4 regions of the Colwellia sp. Bg11-12 genome follow, and region 1 is predicted to be linked to each of the others. Evidence: riboswitches for the same ligand, from Rfam matches in the RefSeq annotation. Region 1 holds a riboswitch; each other region holds the start of a gene.

Region 1 (5,089 bases):
TTAATATTGATGGCTTGAATATTTCCAGTAGTGTAAGTATTGGTATAGCAACCTATAGCAATACGAGTGAAAGCGCAGAACAGTTATTGATTGATGCGGACCATGCTATGTACCAAGCAAAGTTGAAAGGTCGCAACCAATATGTGTTTTTTGAAGCACTTGAAGAACAAAATAAATTAATTAATGTGAAAGTCGAGTATGATTTTGATAATGCAGTAAAAAATCAAGAGTTTATTGGTAATTATCAACCGTTGATTGATTTTGATACGGGAGATATTATTGGTGCTGAAATTTTAGTACGTTGGCAACACCCTAAATTAGGGCTTTTGTATCCAGATTTTTTTATTCCTATTTTAGAAAAATCTGGTCAAATAGTTCAACTTGATCTCTATATGCTAAAGCTCGCTATGAGTAAACTCAACCTTTGGGCTCCTTGGCTACCTAAAGTATTTAAGCTGAGTGTTAATGTATCAACATCAGGCTTTGCGTCACAAGATTTTATTCATTATTTGCAATCGCAACATCATCTCTCTGCAGTTACCACCGAACGGTTGTGTGTAGAAATTACTGAAGAAAGTTTAATTTTAAATATTGATGCAGTGAAAAGACATTTAGATATTTTAAAAAATCTTCGCATACCAGTCGCCTTGGATGACTTTGGTACAGGTTTTTCATCGCTAAGTTACTTACATCAATTTTCCTTAGATTATTTAAAAATAGACAAAAGCTTTGTTGATGACTTGAATGAAGTGAGCAATAAAGTCTTAATATTGGACGCTGTGGTTAATTTAGCCAAATCATTGAAGATTAAAACGACAGCGGAAGGTATTGAGACCGAAGAACAATACCAAAAGCTTAAAGAAATTGGCTGTGATGTTGCCCAAGGGTATCATATTGCAAAACCGATGCTTGATACGGACTTTAAACTTTTCTTCTTAAATTGGGAGGGGAATGTTAAATGGATGGCAGCAACAGCCCGATAACTTTCACGCAACCCACTAATATAATCTTAACGTCACACCGTACCTGCATCTCAATTTGCGCTTTGTGGTTTACCCACTGGGTAAAGCTGTTTCGCTATACATCGCGTGCCTAGTCTTTGAAGGATGATAGTACCTATTATTGCCAGCTTTGAAAAAAAGTAGATAGACAGACCATGGAGCAGGGAGAATAAGGGCTTTTTTATTTCAGCCTCTAAAGATGAACCTTTGATTTTGGTGGGTACTCCCGCTATAAAACTAAAGATTAGTCTCTGCCTCTTGAAGAACGGTAACCTATAACGTAGTATTAACGCCGATTTAGGTGTCTAAGTTACTGTTAATTTATGTTTTTCGCATATTAATCGTAACTGCTATAGATGAAACGTGAAACGGGTGAAATACCCGTACTGCCCCCGCAACGGTAACTGTGAGCAGCAACAAAACCACTGTATTCAATCATTATTTAGATAATTAGAATAGTGAAAATATGGGAAGGTGTTGCATATGCTATGACCAGGAGTCCGGAGACCGGCCTATTTTATAGTTGTTATAAAACAACTATTGCTCGACAACTGCGGTGGGCGGTAATTCAGAGAAGCGTACACGGCCTGAATTATTGCTTGACGATCGAATGATTTTTATTGGTTTTTCTAAGAATTAATAATTTATTGTCCGATTATCACCGTATACCGACTTTGATTTCCTACACCGTTAAAACTCTATTTGTTTTAAACAACGGAATCGTTATGAAATCAATCAATCTCAAATCTCCTATCAGTTTACTCATTGCTATTTTTGCAACATTAACCTTGCTGATGCTTGCAACTCGCACACATCATTTCGCGAGTTTAAACCATTTACCTAGTGCATCAATTGCTATATTTTTTCTAGCCGGTATGTACTTACGTAATATCAAAATGTTTTGGTTTTTCTATATTCTAACGGTAACCGTCGATCTCGCTTCGTCTTATTATCGTGGTCAATTTGGTGATTGTATTACCACCTCTTACCCTGCATTAGTATTGAGTTACGCTGCTATGTTTACTGCTGGCTTTTATACTCGACCTAATTGGCAACAAAGTGTTTGGCAAGTCAATATTATAAAAGTGGCTTTGGCTATGTTTATTGCGAGTTCAATTGCTTTCTTTATTTCAAATGGTAGTTATTACGCGTTTTCAGGTAAATTCCCTGTTTTGTCATGGGCAGAATATGCAACACGTGTCGACAAGTATTATGTTAAGTCTATTTCAAACCCTATTTTTTATGTTGTTTCTGCTATGGTCATCGATTTTACTTTGAGTTATTTTTTCAAGGAAAAATCAATAAACGCTAATACACACGTAAATGGTCGATTGTAGTTTCGCCTCAAAATGAAAAGCAATAATGACAAATATAATCGACAACCAACACGATAAAAATAATTAAATAGAAGAGACAATTAATGGCGTTATCTAATAAAAAGACACTCCCATTTAAAGATAAGTCCGAGTATAAAAAAGGCAGTGGTGTTATGTGTTCAGCACTCATTATTGCTGCACCGCATTCTGGCTCTGGAAAAACAACAGTCACAGCTGCGCTTGCCCGTTATCACCGTAATCAAGGCCGTAAAGTAACAGTATTTAAAGTCGGGCCAGATTTTATTGACCCGATGATATTACGTAAAGCCAGTGGCGAATTAGTTTATCAATTAGATCTATGGTTAGTCGGTGAGCAGGGTTGCCAAGCGCTACTTTATCGTGCAGCGCAAGACTCAGATCTGATTTTAATCGAAGGCGTGATGGGATTGTTTGATGGCACCCCTAGTAGTGCGGACTTAGCTCAACATTTTAACATCCCTGTTTTGGGTGTTATTGATGCTAAGGCAATGGCTCAAACTTTTGCCGCAGTGGCTTTTGGTTTAGCTAAATTTAGAGAAAACTTACCCTTTTCTGGTGTTATTGGTAATCGAGTAAATTCAGATCGACATGCTGAAATGCTCAGTAGTAACTTGCCAAGTGAATTACGCTTTTATGGCCGTATCCCAAAAGATGAAACGATAACTTTGCCAGAGCGGCATCTAGGTTTAGTGCAGGCGCAAGAACTCGTTGATATTGATGAACAACTCAATCAAGCAGCTAGTCATATAGCGAATACGGGACTGACCGATTTACCTGAAAAAGTTGAATTTTTTACGCGAGAAAAAGACAGTTTAAAAAATGTTATCCATCAAGCATTGTTAGGTACCCGTGTCATAATTGTTCGAGATAGCGCTTTTAGTTTTATTTATGCGGCGAATATTGCTTTTTTAGCACAAGCGGGTGCAGAACTTATTTATTGTTCTGCACTTACCGATACTCACTTACCTGACGGTGATGTGTTGTATATTCCGGGTGGCTATCCAGAATTATATGCTGAGCAGTTAATGAACAATGTCACTTTTATTAATGAGGTGAGAGATTTCGCTTCAAGCAATAAGCCCATAATTGCAGAGTGTGGCGGCATGTTATATTTGCTGGATAAGCTTACCGATATGTCTGGTCAACAATTCTCTATGGTTGGATTAATGCCAGGCAAGGCGACGATGCAGAAACAACTTGCCGCAATTGGTTCACAGTGGGTCGACTTACCATCATTTAATAAAGGTGAAGATACCTCTGATAATGTAAGTACAAGCAGTAATATAATGCGTGGGCACAGTTTCCATTACTCATCCGCAGAAATTGATTTAGAACCAAGTTGCCAAACTATCCATCATCCAAGTGGACGCGTTGGTGAGTTGGTTTATCTGCATAACAATATTATTGCTTCATATATGCACTGGTATCTTCCTAGTAATCCTAGCTTAGCATTACGTATATTTAATAAAACGCACTTTTTCTAGTACAAAATTAGGCCCATTAATGGGGGAGAGATTATCGATTAGCCAAGTGCTGAGAAAAAAATGGAGCATTTATAAGTACGGGTGAATGGTTGGTTAGTATTAAAAACTCACGGTAACTAAAACAAAAAAGTGGCTATTGTTTACTATAATTATCCTCTCGGTCTACAGAATATTGGCGCGGATATCTTAGATTTACAGCAATCATGGCGGCACTAAATCCTAATTAGGGTAATATTTTTAGATGAATCAGTTAGAGTACTAACAGATAAGCTATCTTCAGCGAAAATCCAGCCGTTTAATTCTATAGATAAAGAACTAACCTCAACACCTGAAGCATTGAAAAATAAACTAAAAAACCAAGAAGGTTATCAGTCAATGGGCCAAGTTTATCGCGATCCTGAAACAGGTAAGTTAATATTGAGCAGTAATGAATAGCGCAATTAATAGCGTAATGATTAAATAGAATGAGAATATTATGAGTGATGTGAATAAAGACGCTGAAAAAGCAGCTGCGAAAGAACAAAAACATATTGAACGCCAAAAGAAAATTAAAGCCAATGTTGATGAACGAATTGCTCAAGCGACAGAAGAGCGCGGTGTTTTTGTTGTTATAACCGGTAATGGCAAAGGCAAAAGTACTTCTGGTTTTGGTACCGTATTACGCGCTATTGGTCATGGGCAAAAAGCGGGTGTTGTACAATTCATTAAAGGCAGTAAGTGGGAATGCGGCGAAATGAATATTTTAAAGCAATTCTCGGTTCAGCATCATGTGATGGGCACGGGGTTTACTTGGGAAACGCAAAGTACTGAAACTGATTTAGCCGCAGCAAAAGTTGCATGGCAAAGAAGTAAAGAAATGCTCAGTGACGAAACACTTGATATTGTTTTACTCGATGAAATGACTTACATGGTGAAATATGGCTATATTGAGTTAGACGAAATTATCGAGGCGTTAAATAATCGCCCTAAAATGCAGCACGTATTAATTACCGGCCGTGCCTGTCATCGTCGGTTAATTGAATTGGCAGATACGGTATCAGAAGTACAACCAATCAAACATGCTTTTAAAGCGGGAGTTAAAGCACAAAAAGGACTTGATTGGTGATCGTTAGCAGATTGATTAAGTCAGTAAAGTTATATTATTGGTGCTACAACGTGGCTTGACTCATATTTACCCTGAGAGGGAAAACTAGCTGTCATATCTTTAGAGTTTTCAATCTCATATTGACGCCATTAGTGACTAAATGGA
Region 2 (5,089 bases), on a different contig from region 1:
TGGTTTTTCTTGGGATGTTGATGGCGATTCAACTAAGAAATTTTACGGTACCTTTGGTCGTTCATACATTCCAATTGCATCAAACACTAACATCCGTGCAACTCGTCAAGAAGCCGGTTCTCAGTACTTCTACAAATATGACGATATAGATGCTGCTACCGGTGCTCCAATTGGTTTAGGCGAGAAAATTGGTGGTGGTTACACTGATGATCAAATACCTGATCCTCGTGTAATTGCTGTTTCTGATTTAGACCCTATGTTCCAAGATGAATACATTCTTGGTTACCAACAAGAAGTTATGGAAAACTGGACTGCTGGCGTTAAGTTGATGTACCGTGAAATTCAAGACGGTATGGATGACATGTGTTCACATGATGGATTCTACAACTGGGGTGTTGATCAAGGCTTTGCTATGGCTAATGAAGGCAATGATTGGGAAACTCCAGAAGGTGGCTTCGACGTTCACTCAATGTCAGGTTGTTTATTAGTTAACCCAGGTAAAGATCTTAATTTATTCATTGATACTAATGGTGACGGTGACGTAACTGCTCAAACAGTATCTAATGATTACTTTAATATTCCTGAATATAAACGTAGTTACAAAGGTCTTGAACTAACGTTAGAAAGAGCATTTGCTGACGGTTGGTACATGAACGCTTCTTATGTTTACTCTAAGAGTGAAGGTAACATCGAAGGTTATGTAAACTCTACTTTAGGCCAAGAAGATGCGGGCGCGACTCAAGATTTCGATCACAAACGCTTCCAAGATGGTTCTGATGGTTACTTACCTAACGATCGTCGTCATCAGTTTAAAGTTTATGGTGCTTACCAGTTTACTGAAGAGTTAACGGTAACCGCTAATGTTAACCTTATGTCAGGTACACCACAAAGTTGTAACGGTTTCTTACCAACAGATGCTAGAAATGGCGAAGCTGCTTTCTTAGTAGGTGATGGTTCTACATCATTCGATAAAGGTAACTTTGATCGTTACGGCGCTTCAAGTTTTTACTGTGTAAACGAAAATGGTGAATCTGAGCTGTCTAATCGTGGCGATTACGGCGATACTGATTGGACTTATATGGTTGATGCTGGTTTAAGCTACATCCCACATTGGGCTGATGATCAATTAACGTTAAAAATTGACGTATTTAACATCTTTGATTTTGATGAAGCTACAGAAGTTAATCAACAGAAAGATTATTCACGTGGTGGCAGCGAAATCAATCCAAACTTTTTAGCGCCTACAAGCTTCCAAGCACCTCGTAGTGTAAGATTTACAGCTCGCTACAAGTTTTAATCGTTATTAACTCATCTGTAACACTTATGGTGTGACAGTAAAAGTTAACTAACATGTGCAAACGGCCTTGATTCAATGAAAATTGATTCAAGGCCGTTTTTTATGGGCTAATATATTTTATTGCGCTCTATTTTCCACCGGGTTCACTTTAACGGCCACTTAACCGGTAAAGTATGTATAGATGAAAATATAAGAGGAATGGGCGGTGCATCAACACACTTTATACTTATTACGCCATGGCGAAATTGCTACTCCAGGTATTTTAGCCGGTAAAATTGACGTGGCACTTTCTGAAAATGGCTTACAACAACTATGGAAATCGAGCCAGCAATTACCTAGAATATCTTACTGTATAAGTTCGCCGCTGCAACGTTGCCAAACTTTTGCTAAAGCGTACTCATTAAAAAATAATATTCACCTTCAGCTAGATAATCAGCTTAAAGAAATGGATTTTGGTGATTGGGATGGAAAAAAATATGAAGATTTATGGAAAATAAAGCCAATGGGTAAACAACCTTCCATCGGTGATTTTTGGCAAGACCCTTGGAAAAATAATCCGCCTAATGGCGAAGCAATGATTGATTTTGTTAAACGCGTTGATGCTTGGTGGCAGCAATGGTTAGCCACTGCGCCACATGGAAATACTCTAGTTGTCGCACACGGCGGTGTTATTAAACACCTTATTGCACGAATATTGAAACTGCCTATCCCTGGAACAACTCACATGAGTCATATTGATATTCCATATGCGGGCTTAGTGAAAGTTGAGCTTTATACCGATGAACAAGGTAGAGCTTGGCCAAGAATTGTTTGGTAAAAATGTTGACCGTTCGTCTATAATATCAGCTTTAATAGCAATTAAACCTTGCTATTTTTAACTAGCTGACCATAATCGCGTGATAAAATTAAATAACTCATTTTTAATGTGGGAATGTGGTGAAAATCCGCAACTGTACCCGCAACTGTAAAAGTCTTTTAGTGTTTGTTAAATACCATAAAGCTTGAGTCAGGATACCCATTAATTAAGAGTCATTTGTCTATCTAAAGGGTAGACATAACCAACAAAGTCGAGCGGGTTTACTCGAACATTGTATGCTCGACTCTTGTATTCTTTTCAAAGACTAAGAGATTGATTGTGCTCTGTTTGTCTGCTCCCAAAATGCAAATGACATGGAGTAGCAATTTTTTGAATAGTAGCAACGAGCAATTCTCATCAATACCTCCAGCTAGTACTGAATTACTTTCTGTGCAGCATGTTTATTGGCATGCCGACGGTCAGTTAATCTTAGATGATATTTCTTTTGCTATAAATAAAGGCAGCTTCACCGGTATTCTTGGTCCCAATGGTGCTGGGAAATCAAGTCTACTTCGTTGCTTATATCGCTACGTAAAACCTGATTCAGGTTTGGTTAAATTTAAGCAACAAGATATTTGGCAACAATACGATGCTTATCAATATGCACAAGATATTGCTGTGGTCTTACAAGAAACCCCTACGCATTTTAATTTAACCGTGCACGACATTGTTTCGTTGGGCTTACTGCCACATAAAGGTTTATTTACCCGCGAACAACCTAGCGATAAACAAAAGATAGACTGTGCTATTAAACAAGTGGGTTTAGTTGATAAAACCTTACAAAATTTTGAACACTTATCTGGAGGCGAAAAGCAACGTGCGCTTATTGCTCGTGCGATTGTGCAATCGCCAAGCTTGCTGATCATGGACGAACCAACCAGTCATCTTGATGTTCGTTATCAAATACAGGTTATAGAGTTAGCAAAATCATTAGGTATAACTGTTATTGCCACTTTTCATGACTTAAATCTTGCGAGTGCGATGTGCGACCAACTTATTATATTAGACAAAGGTAAACTTGTTGAGCAAGGAACGCCACAAGAGGTGATCACCTCTGAGATGTTATCAAATGTTTTTGGTGTTTGCGCGCAAGTCTCAACACATACACAACACAAGGTTCCCCATATTTCTTATTTTTACGGCTACGACATTCAAGATATAACAGAATACAACAGTGAGTTAACGCATGATTAAAATGAATCACTCGTTGATTATTTTCCTTACCTTAAGTTTTGGCATTATCAGCTTTATTGCGTCGTTATCTTTAGGCGCAGCAGATATTAGTTTTAGTGATGTAACTTCAAGCTTATTAGCGAGCTTCTCAACGGATAAAGACGCACGAGACATCTTGTTTTTTGAACGTATTATTTGGGAATTACGTATGCCTAGGGCTATTTTGGCTTTTTTAGCGGGCAGTGGTTTGGCGGTATCGGGGCTTATTTTACAAACGGTAACGCGAAATCCTTTAGCTGATCCTTATCTTTTTGGTATTTCCTCCGGGGCTTCTTTAGGTGTAGTGATTTCGATTGTTTTACTGGGCAGTACTATTTCTTTGGTCACACCAGTCGCCGCTTTTGCTGGCAGTTTAATTGCGATGTTAATGTTGTTGATGATCGCTGGTCGCCGGCAAAGCCAACAAGTTGAATCAATGTTATTGGCAGGTGTCGCTTTGTCATTTCTGTTTAGCTCATTTACCAGTTTATTGCTTTACCACACAGATCCTCAGGCGGTAACGGCTGTTTTATTCTGGACCATGGGAAGCTTTTCTCGTGCTGAATGGGCAACACTTTGGTTTCCTGCTGTCGTTATTATTAGCTGCGTGGTGATGATGTTAGCGTATCGACGCCAATTGAATGCAATGTTACTGGGTGATGAAAGCGCAACGACGTTGGGTATAAACGTTAATCGTTTTCGACTCGTTATGTTAGTGCTGAGCTCGTTGATCACCGCAACGTTAGTGTCTTTGTGCGGCGGCATTGGCTTTGTAGGGTTAATGATCCCACATATTGTACGATTTTTTGTTTCTCAGGGCACTACTTTTGGCATTTTATTAACTGCACTTGTTGGTGGTATTTTCATGATTTGGGTTGATGTACTATCGCGTATTGTACTTAAAAATCAAGAACTTCCGGTGGGCGTTATTACCTCTGCTGTGGGGAGTTTATTCTTTTTATCCTTGTTGTACTTCCGCAAAAACAAAGCATAAAGGGGCGATTGATGAGCTTTGCTATTAAAAAAATAACTAATGAATTTGATGAACATATACAAACAACCCTTGATGGTAAAACTAAGCCACTTGGCGCGTTAGGGCAATTAGAAAATACAGCAAAAATAATAGCGCGTGTGCAGTACTCATCGTTAAATAGTATTGCACCATCGCTTAAACTCAACAAACCCAGTTTATTGATTTTTGCCGGTGACCATGGTGTTGCAGCCGAAGGTGTTTCCATTGCGCCTAGTGAAGTTACTTCACAAATGGTGGCTAATTTTGCTGCGGGTGGCGCGGCAATTAATGTTTTTTGTAAACAACTTGGCTGGCAATTAAGCGTGGTTGATACCGGTATATTATCACCGCCAGAAAGTTATTTAGGTGTAATTGACCAGCGTTTAGGGACTATTACTGAGCCATTAAATGTATCGCCAGCAATGAGCGAAGCGCAAGTTGAATTAGGTTTTGAAAAAGCGACGACTTTAATCAAGAAAATGCATAAAAGTGGTTGTAATCTTATTGCTTTTGGCGAAATGGGCATTGGTAATACAACCTCTGCTTCGGCGATTATGTCAGCGGTAATGAATATTACCGCTCAAGAAAGTGTCGGGCGTGGCACCGGCGTAAGTGATGAAGTTATAAAACGAAAGCAGCAGGTTATTGAACAGGCATTAACGCTTCATAAAGATGAACTCAACAACGCTAAAGACATTTTACGGTGCTTAGG
Region 3 (5,089 bases), on a different contig from region 1:
ATTATTTTATTGATAACTGGCGCAGTTGTGCTATTTACTTTGTTACCGCTCATGCACGCCTTTGTGATGATTGTGTGCTTATGGATAATACGCATTTTACTTATCTTATGGTTTAATCGTCAGTTAGGCGGTTTTACCGGCGATTGTTTAGGGGCAGCGCAACAAATTTTAGAAGTTGCCGTTTATATTATCTTGTTGGTATTAGTTTTACCTTCAACAGCATTTTTAGCTGAGGTGCGCTAATGAGCAATACTAACTTTAGCTGTCCGCCTTTAAGCCATATCAACGAGAACAACCTGCATTTTATTTTAGGTGGCGCGCGCTCTGGAAAATCTCGCTTAGCTGAAAATATAGCGAAACAAGCTGAGTCACAAGGGCGAACTATTTGTTATATCGCTACAGCACAAGCGCATGATAAAGAAATGAGCCAGCGTATTTTACGACACCAAGTTGAGCGTCCCGATCATTGGGCCTTACTTGAATCACCACTGTATTTAGCCCAAGCGCTTACACAAGCATTACAGGATAGTGATTGTGTTTTAGTTGATTGTTTAACACTGTGGTTAAGTAATTGTTTGTGTCATCAAGATAATGACTTTTATAAACAACAAAAAGCAATGTTCATCGACTTTTTAAAAAACTTCCTTAGCGATAAAAGCCCTTATAAAGCGAAAAAGCTTATTTTTGTCAGTAATGAAGTGGGCCACGGTATAGTGCCGATGGGGGAATTGTCTCGAGAGTTTGTTGACCAAGCGGGTTGGTTGCATCAAGAGCTTGCCCAATTAGCCAATCAAGTTGATTTTGTTATGGCGGGATTACCCATGACATTGAAAGCTAACATTTCGCAGCATAACGTATTGGATGAAAAAGACGTATGAAAACATTAATGGTGCAAGGCACAACGTCTGATGCAGGAAAGAGTACTTTAGTTGCGGGTTTATGCCGAGTATTTGTAAATTTAGGTTATAAAGTTGCACCGTTTAAGCCACAAAACATGGCGTTAAATAGTGCCGTTACTAGCGATGGAGGCGAAATTGGCCGTGCGCAAGCACTTCAGGCTATTGCGGCGAATATTGCGCCACGTGTTGATTTTAATCCAATTTTACTTAAACCCAATAGTGATACAGGTGCACAAGTTATTGTTCATGGGCGAGCAATATCGAATATGGAAGCCACTAGTTATCACGACTATAAAAAAGTAGCGATGGACGCGGTACTCGATTCTCATCATCGCTTAGCTAAAGAGTTTGATCTGTTAATGGTTGAAGGTGCAGGTAGCCCTGCTGAGATAAATTTACGGGAAAATGATATTGCCAATATGGGCTATGCTGAAGCCGTTGATTGCCCTGTTATTCTTGTCGCTGATATTGACCGAGGGGGTGTTTTTGCTCACCTAGTGGGAACCTTAGAGTTATTGTCAGCTTCTGAACAAAATCGTGTTAAAGGCTTTATTATTAATCGCTTTCGTGGCGACATTACATTATTAACATCAGGGCTTGATTGGCTGGAAGAAAAAACCGGCAAACCCGTTCTGGGCGTATTACCTTATTTACATGACTTAGCCCTTGATGCTGAAGATGCTGTCGCGATTGAAAACAAGGTTGAACAAGCAAAAATAAACATTGTTGTGCCGTTATTGCCTCATATTAGTAACCATACTGATTTTGACACTTTACGCTTAAACCCCGAAATAAATTTACGTTATGTCAAAATAGGCGAACGTATCACGGATTGTGACTTAGTTATTTTACCGGGCAGTAAAAATGTAATATCTGATCTTAAGTTTTTTAAAGAGCAAGGTTGGCAACGTGATGTTGAGTGTCACTTACGTTATGGCGGAAAGGTCTTTGGCATTTGTGGTGGTTATCAAATGTTAGGAAAAACCATCAGCGACCCCCACGGTATTGAGTCAAATGTTAAGTCGATAACAGGGCTAGGTTTACTTGACCTTGTTACGGAGTTAACCCCCGAAAAAATATTAGCACAAATAACGGCTACCATGACGTTAGGTAATGATAGTTGCCTTGTTAAAGGTTATGAAATTCATTGTGGTATTTCTAAGAGTCTGATAAATGATGAAAAATTGCTGATGCCACTCCTTGTTAATAAAAGTGATAATCAAGCAACTGATGGCTGTATTTCAGATGACAACCAAATAGCAGGCACCTACCTGCACGGTATTTTCGATGAAGGCGATGCAACACAATTATTAGTTAATTGGCTCGACAGTAATAATGACATTCAACAGACTATTAATCTTGATGAGCATCGAGAGCATCAGCTTGAACGGTTGGCTGATGTTTGCCAAAAACACTTAAAGATATCAGTCATCGAAGATATTATAAAAGACAGTAAAACGACCAAAGCATAGCATAGCGGTGAAAAACGCATATTCAACAAACATAAAAGGCTAAATAACATGACCAAAAGATTTTTATCGCTGACCCTGGTAAGTTTATTATTAATAGTAATAACCGCTAAAAGCTTTGCTGAAGAACCTAAGCAGCGCATAGTCGCCTTAGCGCCACACATCGTTGAAATGCTATTTGATATTGGCGCAGGTAAAAAAATTGTTGGTACTGTTTCTTACGCTGACTACCCAAAAGCGGCATTAGATATTCCACGTGTTGGTAGCTACCACGGCATGCAAATAGAAAAATTGTTGGCATTAAATCCTGATTTAGTGATTGTTTGGAAGTCAGGTAATTCGCAAAGTGATATTGATAAAATGCATCGTTTAGGCCTAAATGTAGTTTTTAGCAACCCTAAAGATATCGATGATGTTGCCACCGAACTGCGTTATTTTGGCAAATTAACGGGACACAAAGAGCAAGCGGAAACGGTCGCTTTAGCCTATGAACAACGGTTAAAAAAGTTACGTCTTGAAAATATAAACAAACAACCGATAACTGTTTTTTATCAATTGTGGTCAGAGCCGATGATGACTATTAATGGCACAACATGGATAAATCAATTAATTGAAGTGTGCCAAGGGGTAAATGTTTTTAAAAGTAATGCTACACCGTACCCTAAAATAAGTACGGAGAATGTGATTGTTGCTCAGCCACACTTAATGATTTTACCGGATGAAAATTCGGATAAGCCACAACCTATTATTAACTGGCAAAAATGGCCAGAAATACCCGCAGTGAAAAACAATAAGTTTATTCACGTGGATGCAGATTTATTACATAGATTTAGTACCAGAATGTTAAGCGGTGTTGAAGATATGTGTGAAAAAATTGATCAGCAAAGATAGCTGTTCAGTTAACTTAACCGATAGATAATACTATCTATTATTTGCGAATTACAGGGGAAGCCAATGAGAATTTGGCACTGCCCCCGCAATGGTAATTGTTATGGTGTGTGAGTTTATAACTCACCATAATATAAGTCCGATACTCTGTAATTTGCGTAATTATCTCGTTTATTTGAAGCTTATATAGAAAGCATAAACAACGAGATCAACATGGTGCGGAGGGCATCATAGAAAGAGGTCATATGAAAACTAAATTATTTAATAAAACACCCATTCAGCTTGCTATCGCAGGTATTATTTTTTCAAGCTTAACGTCATCAATTGCCTATGCAAAGGATGCGAATGCAGATGAAATTGAAAATATTATCATTACTGCTAATCGCACACAGCAAGAACAATTCTTAACCTTATCAGCAACGCAAGTTATCACTAAAGAAGACATTGTTGCTTTTCAACCACAAAACGTTACCGACCTACTAGAGAAAGTTGCCGGTATCAGCGTGGTTAATCAAGGAGGGGCAGGTCAGGCAAGTTCTGTATCTATGCGTGGCACAAGTAGTGGGCATACGCTCGTGTTGGTTGACGGTGTTCGCATTGGTTCGGCAACATTAGGCTCTACTAGCTTTGGTGGCATTTCAGTGGCTTTAATTGAACGTATTGAAGTTGTTAAAGGTCCACGTGCTGCATTATGGGGTTCTGATGCTATTGGTGGTGTTATTCAAATATTTACTAAAAAACAGCAGTTAGGTGAAGGTGTTATCAGTGCGGGTTTAGGTAGTAATGGTTTGTGGAAAACTGATGCATCAATCGGATTAGGCAATGAGCAACACTCGTTAACGTTAAGTGCTTCTGCCGAAGAAAGTGATGGTTTTAGTGCAACTAAAATTGATGGTGACGCTTATGACACTGATGAAGATGGTTATAGCCGTTTTTCATTAGCCGCTATTGGCGAAAGTAAAATTAATGATGAATTTTCATTACATTTAGCGTCTCGTTGGGAGCAGGGTGGTGCTGAATATGATCAAAGTATTCAATACTACAATCCTGATAATGGCTCGGCTAATGAAAGTGAATACGAGAATTATTACTTACGTGTTGCAGGTCAATATCAGTCAGGTGCTTTATTTACTGAACTTTCGCTGTCAACGAGTCAAGACCAAGGCGAAACTTTTGGTAATGATGTTAAAAAGTCAGACAGTGATGAAATTAAAACTCAGCGTGATCAATTTTCAGCCTTAGGCCAATATTCGTTTAGCGATGCGACTAGTATTACTGCGGGTGTTGATTTTTACACTGAAGAAGTTTCCACTGATACAGATAAAGACGCATGGACTCCTGGGTTTCAAAAGTGGGCTGTTGAAGAACGCGATGTTAATGCGGTATTTATTCAAGCTCGTCATCAGTTAGATGCGTTTTTATTTGAAGGCGCTGTTCGTCGTGATGACATCGAAGATGTCGACGTAGAAGTAACTTACAATGCTTCTGTTGGGTATCAAATTAATGATTCATGGCTTGTCAGCTTAAACCGTTCTACGGGTTTTAAAGCACCGTCATTTAACGATCTATACTGGCCTGGATCTGGTAATCCAGATGTAAAACCAGAGAGTATCACGAGTAACGAAATTTTGATCCGTAATCAATTTTCATCTGATGGTATTGACGGAAGCGTTGAGATGAGTTTTTTTGAATCAGACATTGAGAACTTAATTGCTTGGTCACCAAATGCTTCAGGTGCTTGGCAGCCATCCAATATTAACCAAGCTGATATTCAAGGATTAGAATTAACGTTAAATGCAACGGCTGGCGATTTTAGCCATCAACTTGCTATTG
Region 4 (5,089 bases), on a different contig from region 1:
GGCTCCTTTTTACTGGCCACACAAATGACTGACTCCGTTAAAGCTGTTGACGATTCTGCTCGTCAAATAGCGTTAATGGCACACTCTATTGATGAGGTCGCTTCAACCTCTAGTATACTTTCAGACAGCGCTTCACAGGTAAGTGAAACAACAAATCAAGTCATTGCTATTTTATCTCAAGGTACGACTTCCTCAAATACGAGCCAACAAACGATTGAGGCTTTTTCTGAAGAAGTTACTGAGATGGCTACCGATTTAGCCTTACTACAAACTGAATGTTCTAACATTGGTTCTGTACTTGACGTTATTCGCGGTATCGCAGATCAAACAAACTTACTGGCTTTAAATGCCGCGATTGAAGCGGCAAGAGCAGGTGAACAAGGTCGAGGCTTTGCGGTTGTTGCAGACGAAGTAAGAGCGCTCGCTCATAGAACACAAGAAGCAACGGTTGAAATCCATTCAATGGTGGAAGGTTTACAAGAAAAATCAACGAATGCAGTGACGGCAATCTCGCGCGGTCAAACTTTGACACAAGACAGCTTAACGCATTCTGCAGAAGTTGTTGAAGCGCTAGAACAAATAGGACGTGTGTTTAATGAAGTGAATGCGCTAACGTCTCAAATTGCGAGTGGCACTGAACAGCAGCAGCAATCTACAGCATCGATTAATACAAATATGGCTGAGGTTGCTTCGTTGAGCCGAGATATAACGAATGGCTTAAGTTCTGTTGCGCAACATGCCGAGCAACAGCAAAAAGTATCTATAGATGTTGCGACGAGCTTAAATAGAATTTGTGTTTAGTGAGCGCTAACAGCTAACAGCTAGCATTGAACATTTAAAAAAGCCCATATTACATGGGCTTTTTTATGTTGAGTCCGTTCTTCAATATCTTTTTTACAAAGCATTCTTGCTTGTAGTATGTCATTTTTGCAGGAATATTACGCTTTATAGGCAATGATTATCGATTACCAATCAATACCTTTTTGTGCTTTTATATTGTTATCAAAAGCATGTTTTATTGATTGAACTTCACTGACTGTATCTGCGAGTTCGAGTAACGAACGATGTGCACCACGGCCGGTGGCTATCACATGTTGCATCGGGGGACGATTCGCTATGGCATCAAGCACTTCATCAAGATCAAGGTATTTAAACGACAGCATGTAAGTTAGTTCGTCAAGTAACACAACATCAACACTTTCATCAGCTAATAGTTTCTTAGCTTCTTCCCACACAATTTTCGCTGCAGTAATGTCAGCGGTTTTATCTTGTGTATTCCAAGTGAAACCGGTTGCCATAACATGAAAAGGCACGCCAAGTTTCTCAAGAACATTTCTTTCTCCACAAGCCCAAGTGCCTTTTATAAATTGAATTGCGGCAGCATTCAAGCCATGACCAACGGCACGAGTTAGTGTGCCAAACCCTGATGTTGATTTACCTTTACCATTGCCCGTGATAACAATTAATATACCGCGTTCATCTGTTGCCGCGTCAACTCTAGCATCAACTTTGTCTTTCACTTTTTGCATGCGCGCTTGATGTTTTTCGCTTTTTTGTGTTTCGTCAACCATGAGTATTCCTGTTGTGATTATAGTGATTTTAAAGAGGAAAAAAGGCAAGGCTAGCGTTAAGGATAGTCCTTAATAGGTAGCAAGTTACCGCGTGTTCCCGCACGATTTCATTGATCTTAAAAGTTCTGCTATTAAAGTCATTAGGTATGCTGACTCATTGAATGCTTATAAAACAGTAGACAATTTACAGTTGCGGGTACAGTTAAGGTTTTACACCTTATTCCCTAAATACTTTACGTGTGGCTAGTTTACGATATTTGTATTTATTTACAATATGTAGAGGTGTTAAAGACTGTTGATTTACGCATTTTATGCGGTTAATTTTGTGTGGATATATTCTATTTTTAGTCAGTTTTAAGTCATAAAAAATGCCAACAATATTTGTTGGCATTTTAGTCTTCGTTTACTGTTATTTAGCTAAACGTTTTGCTTACCAAATTTTTACACGTTTTTCAGGGGCAATATACATAGCGTCACCTTCTTTAACGTTAAACGCTTTGTAGAATTCAGGCATGTTAGATAAAGAACCTAATGCGCGGAATTCGCCAGGCGAATGAGGGTCAGTCGCTACTTGATTACGTAATGATTTTTCGACTTTTTTCCCACGCCATACTTGAGCATAACCCATGAAGAAACGTTGATCGCCTGTTAGTCCGTCAATTACCGGTGCTTCTTTACCATTTAATGAGGCAATATAAGCTTTGTAAGCGATGGTTACACCAGATAAATCACCGATGTTCTCGCCTAAGGTTAAAGAGCCATTAACGTTTAAGTCTTTAAATACTGAATAGCCATTGTATTGTGCAACTAAGTCATCTGTACGAACTTTAAAGGCCGCTAAATCTGCTTCAGTCCACCAATTACGCAAGTTACCGTCACCATCGTATTTACTCCCTTGATCGTCAAATCCATGGCCCATCTCATGACCAATAACAGCGCCAATGCCACCATAGTTAACCGCATCATCAGCGCTTAAGTTAAAGAACGGAGGTTGTAAAATTGCGGCAGGAAATACAATTTCATTTTTAGTTGGGTTGTAATAAGCATTAACAGTTTGAGGTGTCATGCCCCATTCTTGTTTATCAATGGGTCCACCTAATTTAGCCACTTCCTTTTGATGAGAAACATTACCCGAACGCATTTTATTGCCAACTAAATCATCACCTTTAATAATAAGAGCAGAATAATCTTCCCACTTATTTGGGTAACCAATTTTGGGGTCAAAGCTTGCTAGTTTTACATGGGCTGCTTTTTTAGTTGAGTCAGACATCCACTCTAATTCATCAATACTTGCGCCATATGCTCCGCGTAAGTTTTCAACGAGCTGTGTCATACGCGTTTTAGCTTCTGGTTTAAAGTGACGGCCTACATAAACCTTACCAATAACTTCACCTAAATTGCTGTTTACCACTGCAACGCCGCGCTTCCACATTGGGCGTTGTACTTTTTGACCACTTAATTGTTTTGAATAAAAGTCAAAGTTTTCATCACTTAAAGCCGTTGTTAAAGAACCTGAAAAATTACTTAGTGTATGAAAAGTAAGGTAGGTTTGCCAATCGGCTAACGATGTTGCTGCAAATGTTTCGCCAAAGCCTTTTATAAACGATGGTTGGTTAATAATAATATCTTTTTGCGCCGCTACACCTTGAGCTGCAAGGTAAGCATTCCAATTGAATGCATCAGTCACTGTATTTAAGTCAGCAACATTAAATTTATTGTAACGTTTGTCGCTGTCACGAGTCTCAACTTTCGTCCAATGAAAACCCGCTAATTTTGTTTCTAATGCCATGATAGTTTGTGCGGCGGCTTTACCATTTTTCAAACCCGCTAGATTAAACATGTTTTCTATATGAGTAACATAACCTTTACGTAATTCAGCAAAGCGTTCTGTTTCATCAAAGTAGTAATCTCTGTCTGGTAAGCCTAAACCCGTTTGCCAAATATGTGTCGCATAGCGAGTTGAGTCTTTAGCGTCAACACTGATGTAAAATGCTAATGGACTACCGATACCATTTTTCTGGTTCTTACCAAAAAAAGTAGCTAATTCATCTTTATCTTTTAAGCTATTGATGCTGTCAAATAAAGGTTGTACAGGAGTGATACCAGCAGCGTTACGTGCATCGGTGTTCATGTACGAACGGAATAAGTCAGCAACTTTTTGTTCATCGCTACCCATTTTTAAATCTTCTGTCGCGGCTAATTCTTCGATGATTACTTTTACATTGTCATCGGCTTCATCACGTAAGTCATAAAAAGCACCAATAGATGTTTTGTCGCCAGGAATTTCATTACTGTTCAACCATGCGCCGTTAACATAACGGTAGAAGTTGTCTTGTGGACGAACAGATAAATCCATGTTCGCTTTGTCGATACCTGAAGCCAATGCTGTTTTTTGCATGGCTGGCATTTCTTGTTTCGTTGTATCAGTGCTTTCTGTATTGTTGTTGCAAGCGGCAAGCAACAATAACGAAGAACATAACGCACTTGTTATTATTGTTTTCATTGAAGTCTCATCTTTAAGTTAAAAATATTTGTTATAAAACATTGAACGCATTGATATTAAAGGGTTACAGCGTTTTTTACTAGATTCAGACATGAATTTTTACATAATGCTTGAGCAACCCCGTATTTTATTTTGTACATTACATGGATAGATAATGCTGAACTTATTGTAATTCACTGAAAATTATATAATTATTACAACTTGAGTTTTTTTGTACGTTTACTTACAGGATTTTTCCTGCCAAATAAAACATCGGCTGTGATATGCTTAACCCCTTATCTAAGTGAGTATTTCCTTCATAAATGCCATTTAAATTAAAGTAACAGAACTATTGAGCCTGAACTATCAACGACAAGCAGTTAGATTGAGTTATAGCCGACTATTACGGTAAAAACGGAAAAACGGAAAAACGGAAAAACCAAAAAACCAAAAAACCGAAAAACCATAGGGTATTAGGCCCTTTGAAAATGAGCACGTAACAAGTGCAATTGGTATAACACAAAAGATGAAGTTTATTTAATGTTTCAGCCCGTCAGTTTTTTCATTGGGCTTCGCTATAGTCGAAGTCGTAAAAGTTCAGGATTTGTTTCCTTTATCACTTTTTTTTCAATTGTAGGCATTGTACTTGGGGTCGCCTCCTTGATTACGGTTGTTTCCGTAATGGACGGCCTAGAAGGGGAACAAAAACGTAGGATACTCGGGTTGGTCCCTCATATTGTGGTGGCAGACGAATCAGAGCAGAACAAACAAGTTTCCTTACCACAATGGCAAACACTTCGGGAGCAGCTATTACTGCACCCTAACGTTACACACGTTACGCCTTTTCTGGAAAGTGAAGCTCTAATACAAGCTAATTCTGGCGCGTTACGTGGCGTTCTCATTCAAGGGGTAATGCCTGAATTTGAACAACATAATATTGTTAACACCTCTATGCTATCAGGAAGTTTAAACCATTTGTCAGAACAGCCGTTCTCAGTGGTTATTGGGCGAGCATTAGCAAGGCAACTTGATGTAG

The links. A riboswitch is a leader RNA that binds a small molecule or an ion and turns the genes downstream of it on or off. The one in region 1 is predicted to bind cobalamin.
Region 2: it holds a riboswitch for cobalamin, as region 1 does, so the genes downstream of both, H4J39_RS04380 (ABC transporter ATP-binding protein) here and H4J39_RS14780 (hypothetical protein) in region 1, are expected to answer to the same signal.
Region 3: it holds a riboswitch for cobalamin, as region 1 does, so the genes downstream of both, H4J39_RS04415 (TonB-dependent receptor domain-containing protein) here and H4J39_RS14780 (hypothetical protein) in region 1, are expected to answer to the same signal.
Region 4: it holds a riboswitch for cobalamin, as region 1 does, so the genes downstream of both, cobO (cob(I)yrinic acid a,c-diamide adenosyltransferase) here and H4J39_RS14780 (hypothetical protein) in region 1, are expected to answer to the same signal.

What each region holds. Positions count from the first base shown of each region.
Region 1 is NZ_JACGUZ010000077.1:190,696-195,784, reverse strand. It holds gene H4J39_RS14785 (EAL domain-containing protein) at 1-983, shown strand, start outside; cobalamin riboswitch at 1,308-1,532, shown strand; gene H4J39_RS14780 (hypothetical protein) at 1,727-2,338, shown strand; gene H4J39_RS14775 (cobyrinate a,c-diamide synthase) at 2,422-3,840, shown strand; gene cobO (cob(I)yrinic acid a,c-diamide adenosyltransferase) at 4,316-4,945, shown strand.
Region 2 is NZ_JACGUZ010000056.1:1,822-6,910, forward strand. It holds gene H4J39_RS04370 (TonB-dependent receptor) at 1-1,297, shown strand, start outside; gene H4J39_RS04375 (histidine phosphatase family protein) at 1,503-2,114, shown strand; cobalamin riboswitch at 2,178-2,335, shown strand; gene H4J39_RS04380 (ABC transporter ATP-binding protein) at 2,463-3,347, shown strand; gene H4J39_RS04385 (iron ABC transporter permease) at 3,340-4,359, shown strand; gene cobT (nicotinate-nucleotide--dimethylbenzimidazole phosphoribosyltransferase) at 4,371-5,089, shown strand, end outside.
Region 3 is NZ_JACGUZ010000056.1:7,866-12,954, forward strand. It holds gene H4J39_RS04395 (adenosylcobinamide-GDP ribazoletransferase) at 1-243, shown strand, start outside; gene cobU (bifunctional adenosylcobinamide kinase/adenosylcobinamide-phosphate guanylyltransferase) at 243-878, shown strand; gene H4J39_RS04405 (cobyric acid synthase) at 875-2,371, shown strand; gene H4J39_RS04410 (cobalamin-binding protein) at 2,420-3,259, shown strand; cobalamin riboswitch at 3,280-3,426, shown strand; gene H4J39_RS04415 (TonB-dependent receptor domain-containing protein) at 3,502-5,089, shown strand, end outside.
Region 4 is NZ_JACGUZ010000056.1:209,624-214,712, forward strand. It holds gene H4J39_RS05275 (methyl-accepting chemotaxis protein) at 1-801, shown strand, start outside; gene cobO (cob(I)yrinic acid a,c-diamide adenosyltransferase) at 966-1,571, opposite strand; cobalamin riboswitch at 1,693-1,841, opposite strand; gene H4J39_RS05285 (M13 family metallopeptidase) at 2,002-4,074, opposite strand; gene H4J39_RS05290 (lipoprotein-releasing ABC transporter permease subunit) at 4,594-5,089, shown strand, end outside.